DNA from 2 places in the Pseudomonas helleri genome. Region 2 is predicted to be linked to the other one. Evidence: predicted binding sites of a transcription regulator. Region 2 holds the regulator's gene; the other holds the start of a gene.

Region 1 (6,512 bases), 2.5 Mb from region 2:
TGCCCGCCTGACGGCAGAACGCCAGATTGCCGAGCATCACCTCAGGCAGGGTGAAATCGATCAACACATCGAACTCATCTGCCACGTCTTCAAGGCTTGCAGACAACGGCACGCCAATTCGCCCGAGCGACACCAGCTCACCGGCATCAGCGCCTACAAGCGAACTGCCCGGACGGACAATCGCCGCCGTTAGCCCGCACACCGGCGAGCGCTGCTGAACCGCGTCAATCAGGGTTTTGCCCATGCGCCCGGCAGCGCCCATCACAGCTATACGTCGCATGCCCCGCTCCTTATAAGTCGCCGAAGAAGCGCTTCACGCCTTCGAACCAACCGGTCGCGTTTGGCGAATGACAGCTATCGCCTTCCAGTGTCGAGCGGAACTCTTCCATCAGCTCGCGCTGACGACGGCTCAACTTCACCGGAGTCTCGACCACGACGCGGCACATCAAGTCGCCAACACCACCGCCACGCACCGGGGATACACCCTTGCCACGCAGACGGAATTGCTTACCGGTTTGTGTACCTTCAGGCACTTTGAGCTTGACCCGACCATCCAGCGTCGGCACTTCCAGCTCTGCACCCAGCGCCGCATCAGCAAAGCTGATAGGCACTTCGCAGAACAGATGTTTGCCATCGCGCTGGAAAATCGCGTGCTCACGCACCTCGATCACCACGTACAGGTCACCCGCCGGGCCACCCTGCACACCCGCCTCGCCTTCACCCGACAGACGGATACGGTCGCCCGTATCAACACCCGCAGGCACTTTCACGGACAGGGTTTTGTATTCTTCTACGCGACCGTCGCCGTTGCAGCTTTCGCACGGGTCGGAAATGATCTTGCCCTGACCATGGCAACGCGGGCAGGTTTGCTGCACAGAGAAGAAACCCTGCTGCATGCGCACCTGGCCAATACCGCCACAGGTGGTACAGGTCACAGGCGAAGAACCCTTCTTCGCGCCCGAACCGTCACACGGTTTGCAGTTAACCAGCGTCGGCACACGAATATTGACCGTAGTCCCGCGCACCGCTTCTTCCAGGTTCAGCTCCAGCGTATAGCGCAAATCGCTACCGCGCTGCGCGCCGCCCCGGGAGCCGCCACGGCCACCGCCAAAGAAATCACTGAATACATCGCCGAAAATATCGGAGAAGTTCTGGCCACCAAAACCTGCACCGCCGCCGCCCATTTGCGGGTCAACACCCGCATGACCGTATTGGTCATAAGCAGCACGCTTGCTGGTATCAGACAGCACTTCATACGCTTCGTTAGCCTCTTTAAACAACTCTTCAGAGGCTTTGTCGCCCGGGTTACGGTCCGGGTGGTGTTTCATTGCGAGACGACGATAAGCTTTTTTCAGCTCGACCACAGTGGTGGTCCGTTCGACACCCAATACTTCGTAATAGTCGCGCTTTGCCATAATTCTTTGCACTCTCAAGGACGTTTGGAAGAACCCTCCCGAGCCTCACCAAACCCGCTGAGCCTGAACGTACAAGGCTCAACTCACGTCTTTTCAACGATATTGGTTTCTGATTAACAGCCAATGCATTGGCCGACAGGAGCGGTCACCTCGGGCAGAAACACAAAGAAGTCCCTGCCTCAACCGCCAGCATCCGAGCTTGTCGCATGCTGTAAAAATTCCCTTGCTCCAGACACGCCAACGCGGGAGCAAGCTCCCGCGCGGCGACATCCTACCAGTCACCGCTTATGCACGGTTAACCGGCCGACCAACAAGCTTATTACTTGTTGTCTTTAACTTCTTCGAACTCAGCGTCGACAACGTCGTCCGCTTTTTCAGCCGAATCAGCTGGCTTGGCCGCTGCGTCTGCCGGGTTCGCTTGCTCAGCGTACATTTTCTGTGCGACAGGAGCAGACACCTTGGACAGCTCTTCAACCTTGGCTTCGATAGCGGCTTTGTCGTCGCCTTTAACAGCGGCTTCCAATGCGACTACTGCAGCTTCGATTGCAGTTTTCTCTTCCTCGGTCACTTTATCGCCAGCATCGACGATCATTTTACGAGTCGAGTGAACCAGTGCGTCGCCCTGGTTACGTGCCGCTGCCAGCTCTTCGAACTTACGGTCTTCTTCAGCGTTGACTTCAGCGTCACGGACCATCTGAGCAATTTCGTCCTCGGACAGACCCGAGTTCGCCTTGATCACGATGGACTGGGATTTGCCAGTCGCCTTGTCTTTCGCGCTTACGTTCAAGATACCGTTAGCGTCGATGTCGAAGGTTACTTCGATCTGAGGCACGCCACGTGGAGCGGGTGGAATGTCCGCCAGGTCGAACTTGCCCAACGACTTGTTCTGAGCCGCTTGCTTACGCTCACCTTGCAGCACGTGAATGGTCACAGCGCCCTGGTTGTCGTCAGCCGTCGAGAACACTTGCGATTTCTTGGTAGGAATCGTGGTGTTTTTCTCGATCAGAGCAGTCATCACACCGCCCATGGTTTCGATACCCAGAGTCAGCGGGCTCACGTCCAGCAGCAGAACGTCTTTAACGTCACCGGCCAATACCGCGCCCTGGATAGCAGCACCCATGGCAACTGCTTCGTCCGGGTTCACGTCTTTACGTGCTTCTTTACCGAAGAACTCAGTTACCAGCTTCTGAACCAGCGGCATACGGGTCTGACCACCGACCAGGATCACGTCGTTGATCGCGCCAACGTCGATACCTGCGTCTTTCAGAGCAATGCGGCAAGGTTCGATGGTGCGTTGAACCAGGTCTTCAACCAGCGATTCCAGCTTGGCGCGCGAAATTTTCACGTTCAAGTGCTTAGGACCGGTCGCGTCTGCAGTGATGTACGGCAGGTTCACGTCAGTCGACTGGCTCGAAGACAGCTCGATTTTTGCTTTTTCAGCGGCTTCTTTCAGACGCTGCATCGCCAGCGGGTCACCTTTAAGGTTCATGCCGGTTTCTTTCTTGAACTCGTCAACCAGGTAGTCGATCAGACGAATGTCAAAGTCTTCACCACCCAGGAACGTGTCACCGTTGGTCGCCAACACTTCAAACTGGTGCTCGCCATCAACTTCAGCAATTTCGATCACCGACACGTCGAAAGTACCGCCACCCAAGTCATAAACGATGACAGTGTGGTCGCCTTTCGCTTTGTCCATACCGTAAGCCAGAGCAGCTGCGGTTGGTTCGTTGATGATGCGTTTTACGTCCAGACCCGCGATACGGCCGGCGTCTTTAGTCGCCTGACGCTGGCTGTCGTTGAAGTAAGCAGGCACGGTGATAACCGCTTCAGTCACTGCTTCGCCGAGGTAATCTTCGGCGGTTTTCTTCATTTTCTTCAGAATTTCAGCCGAGATTTGTGGCGGAGCCATTTTCTGGCCGTTCACTTCAACCCACGCATCGCCATTATCAGCCTTGACGATTTTGTAAGGGACCATCTGAATGTCTTTCTGTACAACTTCTTCGTCAAAACGACGACCGATCAGACGCTTCACCGCGTACAGGGTGTTATGCGGATTGGTCACTGCCTGACGCTTGGCCGACTGGCCAACCAGAATTTCGCCATCGTTGGCATACGCAATGATCGACGGCGTAGTACGCGCGCCTTCAGCGTTTTCGATAACTTTTGCTTTACCGTTTTCCAGAACCGACACGCACGAGTTGGTGGTCCCGAGGTCGATACCAATAATTTTGCCCATCTTCACTCTCCCTAAATTTGAATTTTTTTGCCGTAGCAGTAATGACCAACTACGGCATTTCTAAACGCATGACATCTAAATGGGGGCCTTGCGGCCGATTTCAAGCCTGCTCGTCAATCGATGGCGAAACCGGCGCTGGCGCCTTGCTGACTACGACCATAGCCGGGCGCAGTAAGCGACCATTGAGCTGATACCCTTTTTGAAACACCTTGAGCACACTGTTTGGCTCCAGGTCAGCGCTTTCCTGCATGGCCATTGCCTGATGGTGCTCGGCATTGAAGGGTTCGCCGTGCGGATCGATCGCTTCCAGGTGATAACGCTTCAGGGTGTCCTGGAACATTTTCAGCGTCAGCTCGATCCCTTCACGCATTGGGCGAATGCTTTCGTCATCCGGACTGGACAGCTCAAGGCCGCGCTCCAGGCTGTCGATCACCGGCAACAGGTCGCCAGCAAATTTTTCCAATGCAAATTTGTGTGCTTTTTCAACGTCCTGTTCGGCACGACGGCGAACGTTCTGCACATCAGCAGCCACTCGCAAAGCTTGATCGTTAGCTGCCGCCAGTTGCTCTTCGAGCTCCTGCACACGTGCCACCAGATCTACGCCTGCAACATCAGCAGCCTGATTAGCGTCTTGGTTCTGCGTATCCATAGTCTGTTCGTCTGCCATAGATTTCTCCTTTCAAACTTCGTCCGCGAGCTCGACTCGCGCTTCTGCCTCGGTATATGGGGTCGCAATTTTCAGGTTCAAGAGCCAAAAAGCACTAACAATTGCCTTTTAACGCCTCGGCGCACCCCACCCGCCCATACAAAACAGCCTAAAAAAGCCTCAATGCCAAGCAAATAGAACTAAGCACAGCCATTGTCAGCACGAAACAAAACACTGTATAAATAACCAGACATTACGTTTTGGAGCCGCTCCCATGCTGGTGCACCTGTCCGTACATAACTACGCCATCGTTGAACATCTCGATCTAGAGCTGGATCGCGGTATGAGTGTAATCACTGGTGAGACCGGCGCAGGTAAATCGATCATGCTCGATGCACTGGGCCTGACCTTAGGTGACCGCGCAGACAACGGGGTGGTTCGCCCCGGCGCTGAAAAAGCCGACATTCTGGCCACCTTCGACCTGCAGGACATTCCCGAAGCGCGTGCCTGGCTGGCCGAGCGCGACCTTGAGTGTGATGGCCCGTGCATCTTGCGCCGCGTCATCACCGCCGAAGGTCGCTCGCGCGGCTACATCAATGGCACGCCATGCCCCCAAGGCGACCTCAAGGCTCTGGGCGAGCTGCTGATCGACATCCACAGCCAGCATGAACACCAGTCGCTGCTCAAGCCCGACACCCACCGCCGCCTGCTCGATGAATACGCAGGTGCCACCGACCTTGCCCGTCAGGTGCAACTGGCCGCACAACGCTGGCGCCAGACCCGCCAAGAGTTGGAACACCTGTCCAACTCGGGTGATGAACAGCGCGCACGCCATCAACTACTGAGCTACCAGATCGAAGAACTCGAAACCTTGTCGCTCGGTGAACACGAGCTGGAAGAGCTGGAGCAGGAACACAAAAACCTGACCAACGCCGAAACCTTGCTGACCATTTGCCGGCAGGTTGTTGAGCAGTGCAGCGAAAACGACTCCGGCAACGTGCTCAACGCCCTGACCGTCAGCCTGAACCGTCTGGCGAGCATTCATAACAATACCGGCTCATTGAACGAAGCCACCGACCTGCTGGCCAGCGCGCAAATCCAGGTTGAAGAAGCCGTGGGCGAACTCAATCGCTTCATTGATCACTTTGATGCCGACCCCGGTCGCCTGCAGTACCTCGAAGAACGGCTCGACACCATTTACTCGCTGGCGCGCAAACACCGCGTGCAGCCAACCGAAGTCGCCGCACTGCAACAGCGCTTGCTCGATGAACTCGAAACCCTGAACGCCAACGATGAAAACATCGAACGCTTGACCCATGAGCTAGCGTCTTACGCACGCCACTATCAAGAGTGCGCCCGCGAGTTGAGCGACCTGCGCAGCCATGCCGCCACCCGCTTGGGCAGCGCGGTAGAAGAAGAAATCCAGCGCTTGGGCATGCCAGGCGGGCGCTTTGTGATCGAACTGCGTCCAATGAGCAGCAGCGACCCCATGCCTCACGGCCTTGAACACGTAGAGCTGCTGGTCAGCGCCAACCCGGGGCAACCCCTCAAGGCGCTGGCCAAAGTGGCGTCGGGCGGTGAACTGTCGCGTATCAGCCTGGCCATCCAGGTCATCACCGCACAGACCTCACGCGTCCCGACCCTGGTATTCGACGAAGTGGACGTGGGCATTGGCGGCCCGACCGCCGAGATCGTGGGCCAGCTATTGCGCCGCTTGGGCGAGCGCGGCCAAGTGCTGACAGTCACTCACCTGCCGCAAGTGGCAGCGCAGTGCCATCAACATCTATTTGTGCACAAGGTGCGCGAAAGCGAGACAACCCGTACCGCCGTCTCCAAATTGAGCAAAAAAGAGCGCGTAGAAGAAGTGGCGCGCATGCTCGGCGGCATCGACCTGACCAAAGAATCGTTAGCTCACGCCAAGAAAATGGTCGTCACTGCGAAGAATTTGGCCGCTTAGCGACGAACGGTCACAAAAAATTACATTTCAGATAGCACGAAGGCGACTCAGAGGTCGCCTTCGATCGTTTCGCGAACCGAAATTCGCGCGACATGCTTATTTACCTGACTTGCGTACGTACAGCACCAGGTTGTGATCCACCAACTCAAAGCCATGTTTAGTGGCAATGGCGTGCTGCAGCTTTTCGATCTCTTCGTCGAAAAACTCAATCACTTCACTGGTGTCCACGTTGACCATATGATCGTGGTGGCCACCGTC
Region 2 (6,512 bases):
CACTGAAAATCACCCCGTCAAATTGCAGCTCGCCCCGCAAAATGTCCTGCAACCAGCGACGGGAGAACCCGGCAGGCTGGCTGTCGACTTGCGGGTAGATCACGTGCGCAGGCATCACGCCTGCCAAGTGCTTGCTCAGACGGGCAAACGGCACCAGATCATGGCTGCGAATCTGTTCCAGGCTGCGTTCATCAGTCGGGATGGCGACATGAGAATCAGCCTCTGCCCACCCATGCCCCGGAAAATGCTTACCGGTCGCGGCCATGCCCGCAGCGCTCATCCCGCGAATATAGGCACCTGCCAATTGCGCGGCGCGCTCAGGGTCACCTTCAAACGAGCGAGTCCCCACCACCGCACTGCGCTGGTAATCGAGGTCCAGCACCGGCGCAAAACTCAAGTCCAGACCGACCGCCAGCACTTCGGTGGCCATGATCCAGCCACACTGCTCGGCCAGGTACTCGGCGTTGGGGGTATCGGCGATTGCGCGCATCGCCGGCAGCCGGACAAAACCTTGGCGCAGACGCTGTACGCGGCCGCCCTCCTGGTCGACAGCCAGCAGCAAATCCGGGCGAATGGCGCGAATCGATGCACTCAACTCACGCACCTGGCGCGGGTGCTCAATATTGCGGGCGAAAATGATCAGGCCGCCCACTTCAGGCTGGCGCAGCAATTGCCGGTCTTCAGCCGTCAACCAGGTACCGGCGACGTCCACCATCAAGGAACCTTGCAGGGCAGAACTCATGGGAAATCCTTAAAGAGAGAAAGCGCTTATCAACCGGCTCTTCGCACCAGACACAGCATGGCGCGCCGCATACCAGAGCGGCAGCGGCGAAGAGCGAGACGGGAATAAGTCTGGGTTGGGCATGGCGGCTAGCTTAGCGGAACAAAGCTGCCGCGCCCACCCGCACGCGGTCAAACCTTGGCGGCGACCGGTGGGGTTTTGGTCCGGGGGCGAAGCTGCGCGCTGGCCATGGCCGGGTCGGTGACACCGCTGTCGGCACGCATGCCGGCCGCCAGGAAAGGCACCATCAGGCGCATCACCTGCTCGATCGAGGTGTTCACCCCAAAATCGGTTTCGGCGATGGCCCGCAAGGCCTTGATCCCGGACATGCTGAACGCCGCCGCACCGAGCATAAAGTGCACGCGCCAGAACAGCTCAATTGGCGGGATCTGCGGGGCGGCTTCGTTGACCAGCAACATATAGCGGCGAAACACCTTGCCGTACATGTCTTCGAGATAACGCCGTAAGTGCCCTTGGCTCTGACTGAAGGCCAAGCCCAGCAGGCGCATGAATATAGACAGGTCATTACCACTGCGCGGCTGGATTACCAGCGCCTGCTCGACCAGCATCTCCAGCAGTTCTTCAAGGCTGGGGCGCTGCTCGGGCTTGGCCTGACGACGCTCCAGCTCGCGGTCCAGATTGGCGCAGAACGGCCCCAGAAAACGCGAGAAAACAGCCTGGATCAAGGCTTTCTTGGAACCAAAATGGTAATTGACCGCCGCCAGGTTGACCGAGGCTTTGCTGGTGATCAGCCGCAATGAAGTTTCAGCAAAACCTTTTTCCGCGAACAGCTGCTCAGCAGCATCAAGGATACGTTCAACGGTTTCCGACTGGGCCATGGCTACTCCGCCTGACAAAACATTAAAACATCTGTTTGAAACATACGTTTCGACCTGTAAAAAGTCAAGGCGGCGTGTTCGGTTTGCGACCGGGCGGTCTTGCATTTAACCACAGCCGCCGCCAGCAAGGCTTTGCCTTCTATTAGGTGAACCCTGCAAAGCATTGATGACCGTCCAGCGGACGGCAGAAAATGGAGGATTGCCAATAAGCCTTCACTGTATATAATCCCAGTCACTGTATAAAAAGACAGAGCGATCACCATGTTAAAACTGACGCCACGCCAAGCTGAGATCCTGGCCTTCATCAAGCGATGCCTGGATGACAACGGATACCCGCCCACCCGTGCCGAGATCGCACAGGAACTGGGCTTCAAGTCTCCGAACGCCGCTGAAGAACACCTCAAGGCCCTTGCTCGCAAGGGTGCCATCGAAATGACCCCCGGCGCCTCACGCGGTATTCGTATCCCTGGCTTTGAAGCCAAGGCCGACGAATCCACCTTGCCCATCATCGGCCGGGTCGCTGCCGGTGCGCCGATCCTGGCGCAAGAGCACGTCGAAGAGTCCTGCAACATCAACCCGACGTTCTTCCATCCGCGCGCCGACTACCTGCTGCGGGTCCAGGGCATGAGCATGAAGGACGTCGGCATCTTTGATGGTGACCTTCTGGCTGTGCATACCTGCCGCGAAGCCCGCAACGGCCAGATTGTGGTGGCCCGTATCGACGACGAAGTGACTGTCAAGCGCTTCAAGCGCGAAGGCAACAAGGTCTGGCTAATCGCTGAAAACCCGGATTTCCAGCCCATTGAGGTCAATCTCAAAGAGCAGGAGCTGGTTATCGAAGGCCTGAGCGTCGGCGTCATACGCCGCTAATAGGAGACGTCATGCAGTTCCCACACACACCGCTGCCAGCACAACTCCCCTTGTTCGAAGTGTTCATGGCACAACCCATGGCCCCTGCGATCAAAGAAGTGCTCGATGCACCCTGGAGCGCCGAACCTGAAGTTTTCAGTGAGTTGTCGCTGCGCGGTGCTGCCGGAAACTGCCTGAACCTGCTGGCGCCCATGCTTCGCGAACTCAGCGAGCAACAAGACGACCGTTGGCTGACCCTGATTGCCCCGCCTGCCAGCCTGACTCAAAGCTGGTTGCGCGAGGCCGGGCTGAACCGCGAGCGCATTCTGCTCCTGCAACCCAACGGTAACAAAAGTGCTTTGCAACTGACCTGCGAGGCACTGCGCCTGGGCCGTAGCCATACCGTGGTCAGCTGGATCAACCCGCTGACTGCCGGCGCTCGCCAACAACTGGTCAGCGCAGCACGTACCGGCCACGGGCAAAGCCTGAATATTCGTTTGGGTTAAACGGTTGTCGCTAACTGCCACAGTGCTTGTGCGCCCTGCACAAGCCTGCCAGTAATGCCTGCCAACCTGAACACTTAGTGCAGGATGCGCGGGCCTTCATCTTTTTCAAGCTCGCCTTCGGCCAATCGGCCTGCCATCTGAACACCGACGCTGAGCATGGCTTTGGCCACCTCAACGTGCTGGCCTTGTAGAAAGGCCTTGGCATCTTCAGAAAAGTTAAGCGTCACCAAAGACCCCTCGTCTTCAGCCCGGCGCAACTCGATACGGCCGTCTGGTAATTCGACAATTTCTAGAAAGGACGTTGGCATAAAGGTTTGTTCTCCACGAAAGCGCGGGATTATATCAGTCATCCATTGTAATTTTTCCAGGATATGAGCCTGTTTCATTACCGACTGATGAATGACTGTACAGTTTTATCCGCGACCTTCAACACTCATTTAGTCCGTCACGAAACCTGATGGCCAAACTTTTGAGGTTTTGGCGCCACTCCTCCAGCGTTTCGCGGCTTAATTCCTTGGGTGCTTCATCCTCCAGATTGACCGCCTCAATCAGGGGCTGAAAAACGTCTGCCTTAACCTTCTTCGGTGCCTGCAACGGCTGGTACAACGCTGCGTGAGTGGCAACCAGTTGCGCCAGCCAGGTGTGCGGCGCTCTGGCCAGTTCGACCATTTCTGCCAGCTCAGGAATGGCTATGGCGTCCAAAACCTCTTGAGTCAGCAGCAACTCGACACGCGGAGCGTTTGCTTGAGGCAAGCGATAAAAGCCGGCTATTTCATGGCATAAGCCGAGTAAAGCGCCATACAAATGAAAAATGGCCGATTCGCGTTCAGCCTGAACCAGCGCCTGAGCATTCATGGCCCGCCCCTCCCCGGCCTTGTTCATGGCCTCAAGGGCCAAACCGGCGAAATATATTTTCTGATTGGTACGGGTATAGAGTTCGTGAGCCATGTTGAGGCGCTCCACAGCGAATGGGTAAGGGCTGACAGCAGTCTCAGGTATCGGGGATAAGGGCGCAAGGCCATGATGAGAGGATTTTCACCCCAGGGTCAAAACATCCCCGTAGTCGCTGCCGAGGCACGAAGGCTGCGATGGGTAGCGAAGCCACCCCACCAAAGATCAAAAGATCGCGAGGCACGCTCGCTCTTATCAAACATAAAATAAGTGATTGATTTTAAAGGCTTTGTAGGAGCGAGCTTGCTCGCGATCTTTTGATCTAGATCTTGCTTTTGATCTTGATCTAAAAGGCCCCATTAAACCACGCTGGCCGAACGCAGGTTTTGCGCAGTGGGTAACCCGGCAGGACGCCGGGTTAGCCGCGACACGGCCATGGATGGCCGATCGCGGCGGGCCTACGGAGCAAGGCCTGTGGTGAGGGCATGCCGAGCCAAAGCGAGGCACCGAGGGGTAGGGGCAAAAGCGTTTTGGTTACTTTGCCGCTTTTTGCAAAGTGACGCGGCGTAAGGCCGGAACCCTAAGTGGCCGTTGCCGCAGCAACGGATATGTACTCAAGTCAAGAGCCCCCTCACCACGCCTCTCCCGAAGGAGAGGGAACCGATTGGGGGATGCTGAAGATACTCGGCGGCCTGTTTGCTGCGCGACAGCGCGGCGTCGAAGACGGGGCGGCCCCTCCTACAGATTTGAACTGTCCCACCCAAAATCAAAAAACCGCGCAAGGCATGCAGCCCTTGCGCGGTTTTTTGTGGTGCGGTCAGTTCAGTTTCAAGCGTCTTTATCTTTGCGCTTGTCTTCTACTTTCCAGCTACCACCGTCGTAGAACGCACGCCAACCGGTCGGCTTACCGTCTACTTCGGTCTGCACGTATTGCTCTTTGGTCTTGCGGCTATAACGAATCACGGCCGGGCGACCTTCCGGGTCTTTCTTTGGCGCTTCACACAAGAAGTGATACTTAGGATCAATCTCGTCCTTGTGCGGGATGATTTCGATCACCAACGGTGCGCGGGTCTCACGGTTTTTCGGGAACTGGCTCGCCGCCAGGAACAACCCCGAAGCACCATCACGCAGGATGTAGGTGTCGTCGACCTTCTCGCACTTAAGCTCCGGCATTTTCACCGGATCCATTTTCGGTGGCGCTGCTTCACCGCTTTTCAGCAGCTTGCGAGTGTTCTTGCACTCCGAATTGGTGCAACCAAAGAACTTGCCGAAACGGCCGGTCTTGAGCTGCATCTCACTGCCGCACTTGTCGCACTCCAGGCTCGGCCCTTCGTAGCCCTTGATGCGGTAGTTGCCTTCTTCGATCTCGTAACCCACGCAATCCGGGTTGTTACCGCAGATGTGCAGCTTGTGTTTTTCATCCAGCAGGTAAGCATCCATCGCCGTGCTGCAGATCGGGCAGCGGTGCTTGCCCAACAGCACCAGCGACTCGGACTCGCCCTCATCGTCCGCAGCGATTTCATCGCCCGGCACCAGGTTGACGGTGGCCTTGCAACGCTCTTTAGGCGGCAGGCTGTAACCCGAGCATCCCAGGAACACGCCAGTAGAAGCCGTACGGATCTGCATCGGACGACCACATTCCTTGCACGGAATATCAGTCATGACGGGTTCGTTGGCACGCATGCCGCCGTCCGGTGCTGCCGCTACTTCAAGCTTTTTCTTGAAGTCGCCGTAGAACTCGTCCAGCACGTTTTTCCAGTCGCGCTCGCCTTGTGCGACGTCATCGAGGTTCTCTTCCATGCCGGCGGTGAAGCCGTAGTCCATAAGGTCAGAGAAGCTCTCAGACAGACGCTCAGTAACGATGTCGCCCATTTTCTCGGAGTAGAAGCGGCGGTTGTGCAGGGCCACGTAACCGCGGTCCTGGATGGTTCCGATAATCGCTGCGTAGGTCGACGGACGACCAATACCGCGTTTTTCCATCTCTTTCACCAGGCTCGCTTCCGAATAACGCGCAGGCGGCTTGGTGAAATGCTGACTCGGGTCCAGTTGGATCAGTTTGAGCACGTCGCCCTGGGCCATGTCCGGCAGTACATCGTCATCGCCAGGCTTGGTGATTTGCGGCATTACGCGGGTGTAACCGTCGAACTTGAGGATACGGCCCTTGGCACGCAGCTCGAAGTCGCCTGCGGCCACGCTGACAGTGGTCGACAGGTATTTGGCCGGCAGCATCTGGCACGCCACGAACTGGCGCCAGATGAGCTCGTAGAGGCGCTCAGCGTCGCGCTCCATGCCCGACAGCTTGCTCGGGTGCATATTCACGTCTGAAGGACGAATCGCTTCGTGAGCCTCTTGTGCGCCTTCCTTGCTGCTGTACACGTTAGGCGTCGGCGGCAGGTACGACTCGCCGAACTCGCTTTCAATGTAAGTGCGCGCCATCGCGACCGCATCGGCCGAGAGGTTGGTGGAGTCGGTACGCATGTACGTGATGTAGCCCGCTTCATACAAGCGCTGAGCCATCATCATGGTTTTCTTCACCCCGAAGCCCAAGCGGTTACTCGCGGCCTGTTGCAGGGTGGAGGTAATAAACGGTGCCGACGGCTTGCTGCTGGTCGGTTTGTCTTCGCGCTTGGCAATGGTGTAGCTGGA

The links. The regulator LexA, encoded in region 2, represses DNA repair genes until DNA is damaged. The targets are predictions, from matches to a motif close to CTGTNTNNNNANACAG.
Region 1: a site for LexA is predicted at 4,532-4,547, ahead of recN (DNA repair protein RecN). Genes of this name have one in related genera too.

What each region holds. Positions count from the first base shown of each region.
Region 1 covers NZ_CP174501.1:4,708,021-4,714,532, forward strand. The annotation lists gene dapB (4-hydroxy-tetrahydrodipicolinate reductase) at 1-280, opposite strand, end outside; gene dnaJ (molecular chaperone DnaJ) at 291-1,415, opposite strand; gene dnaK (molecular chaperone DnaK) at 1,735-3,651, opposite strand; gene grpE (nucleotide exchange factor GrpE) at 3,752-4,318, opposite strand; gene recN (DNA repair protein RecN) at 4,572-6,254, shown strand; gene fur (ferric iron uptake transcriptional regulator) at 6,351-6,512, opposite strand, start outside.
Region 2 covers NZ_CP174501.1:1,539,815-1,546,326, reverse strand. The annotation lists gene nagZ (beta-N-acetylhexosaminidase) at 1-730, opposite strand, end outside; gene ACJJU9_RS07170 (TetR/AcrR family transcriptional regulator) at 913-1,620, opposite strand; gene lexA (transcriptional repressor LexA) at 1,882-2,490, shown strand; gene sulA (SOS-induced cell division inhibitor SulA) at 2,502-2,975, shown strand; gene ACJJU9_RS07155 (hypothetical protein) at 3,050-3,283, opposite strand; gene ACJJU9_RS07150 (DUF6586 family protein) at 3,402-3,923, opposite strand; gene topA (type I DNA topoisomerase) at 4,695-6,512, opposite strand, start outside.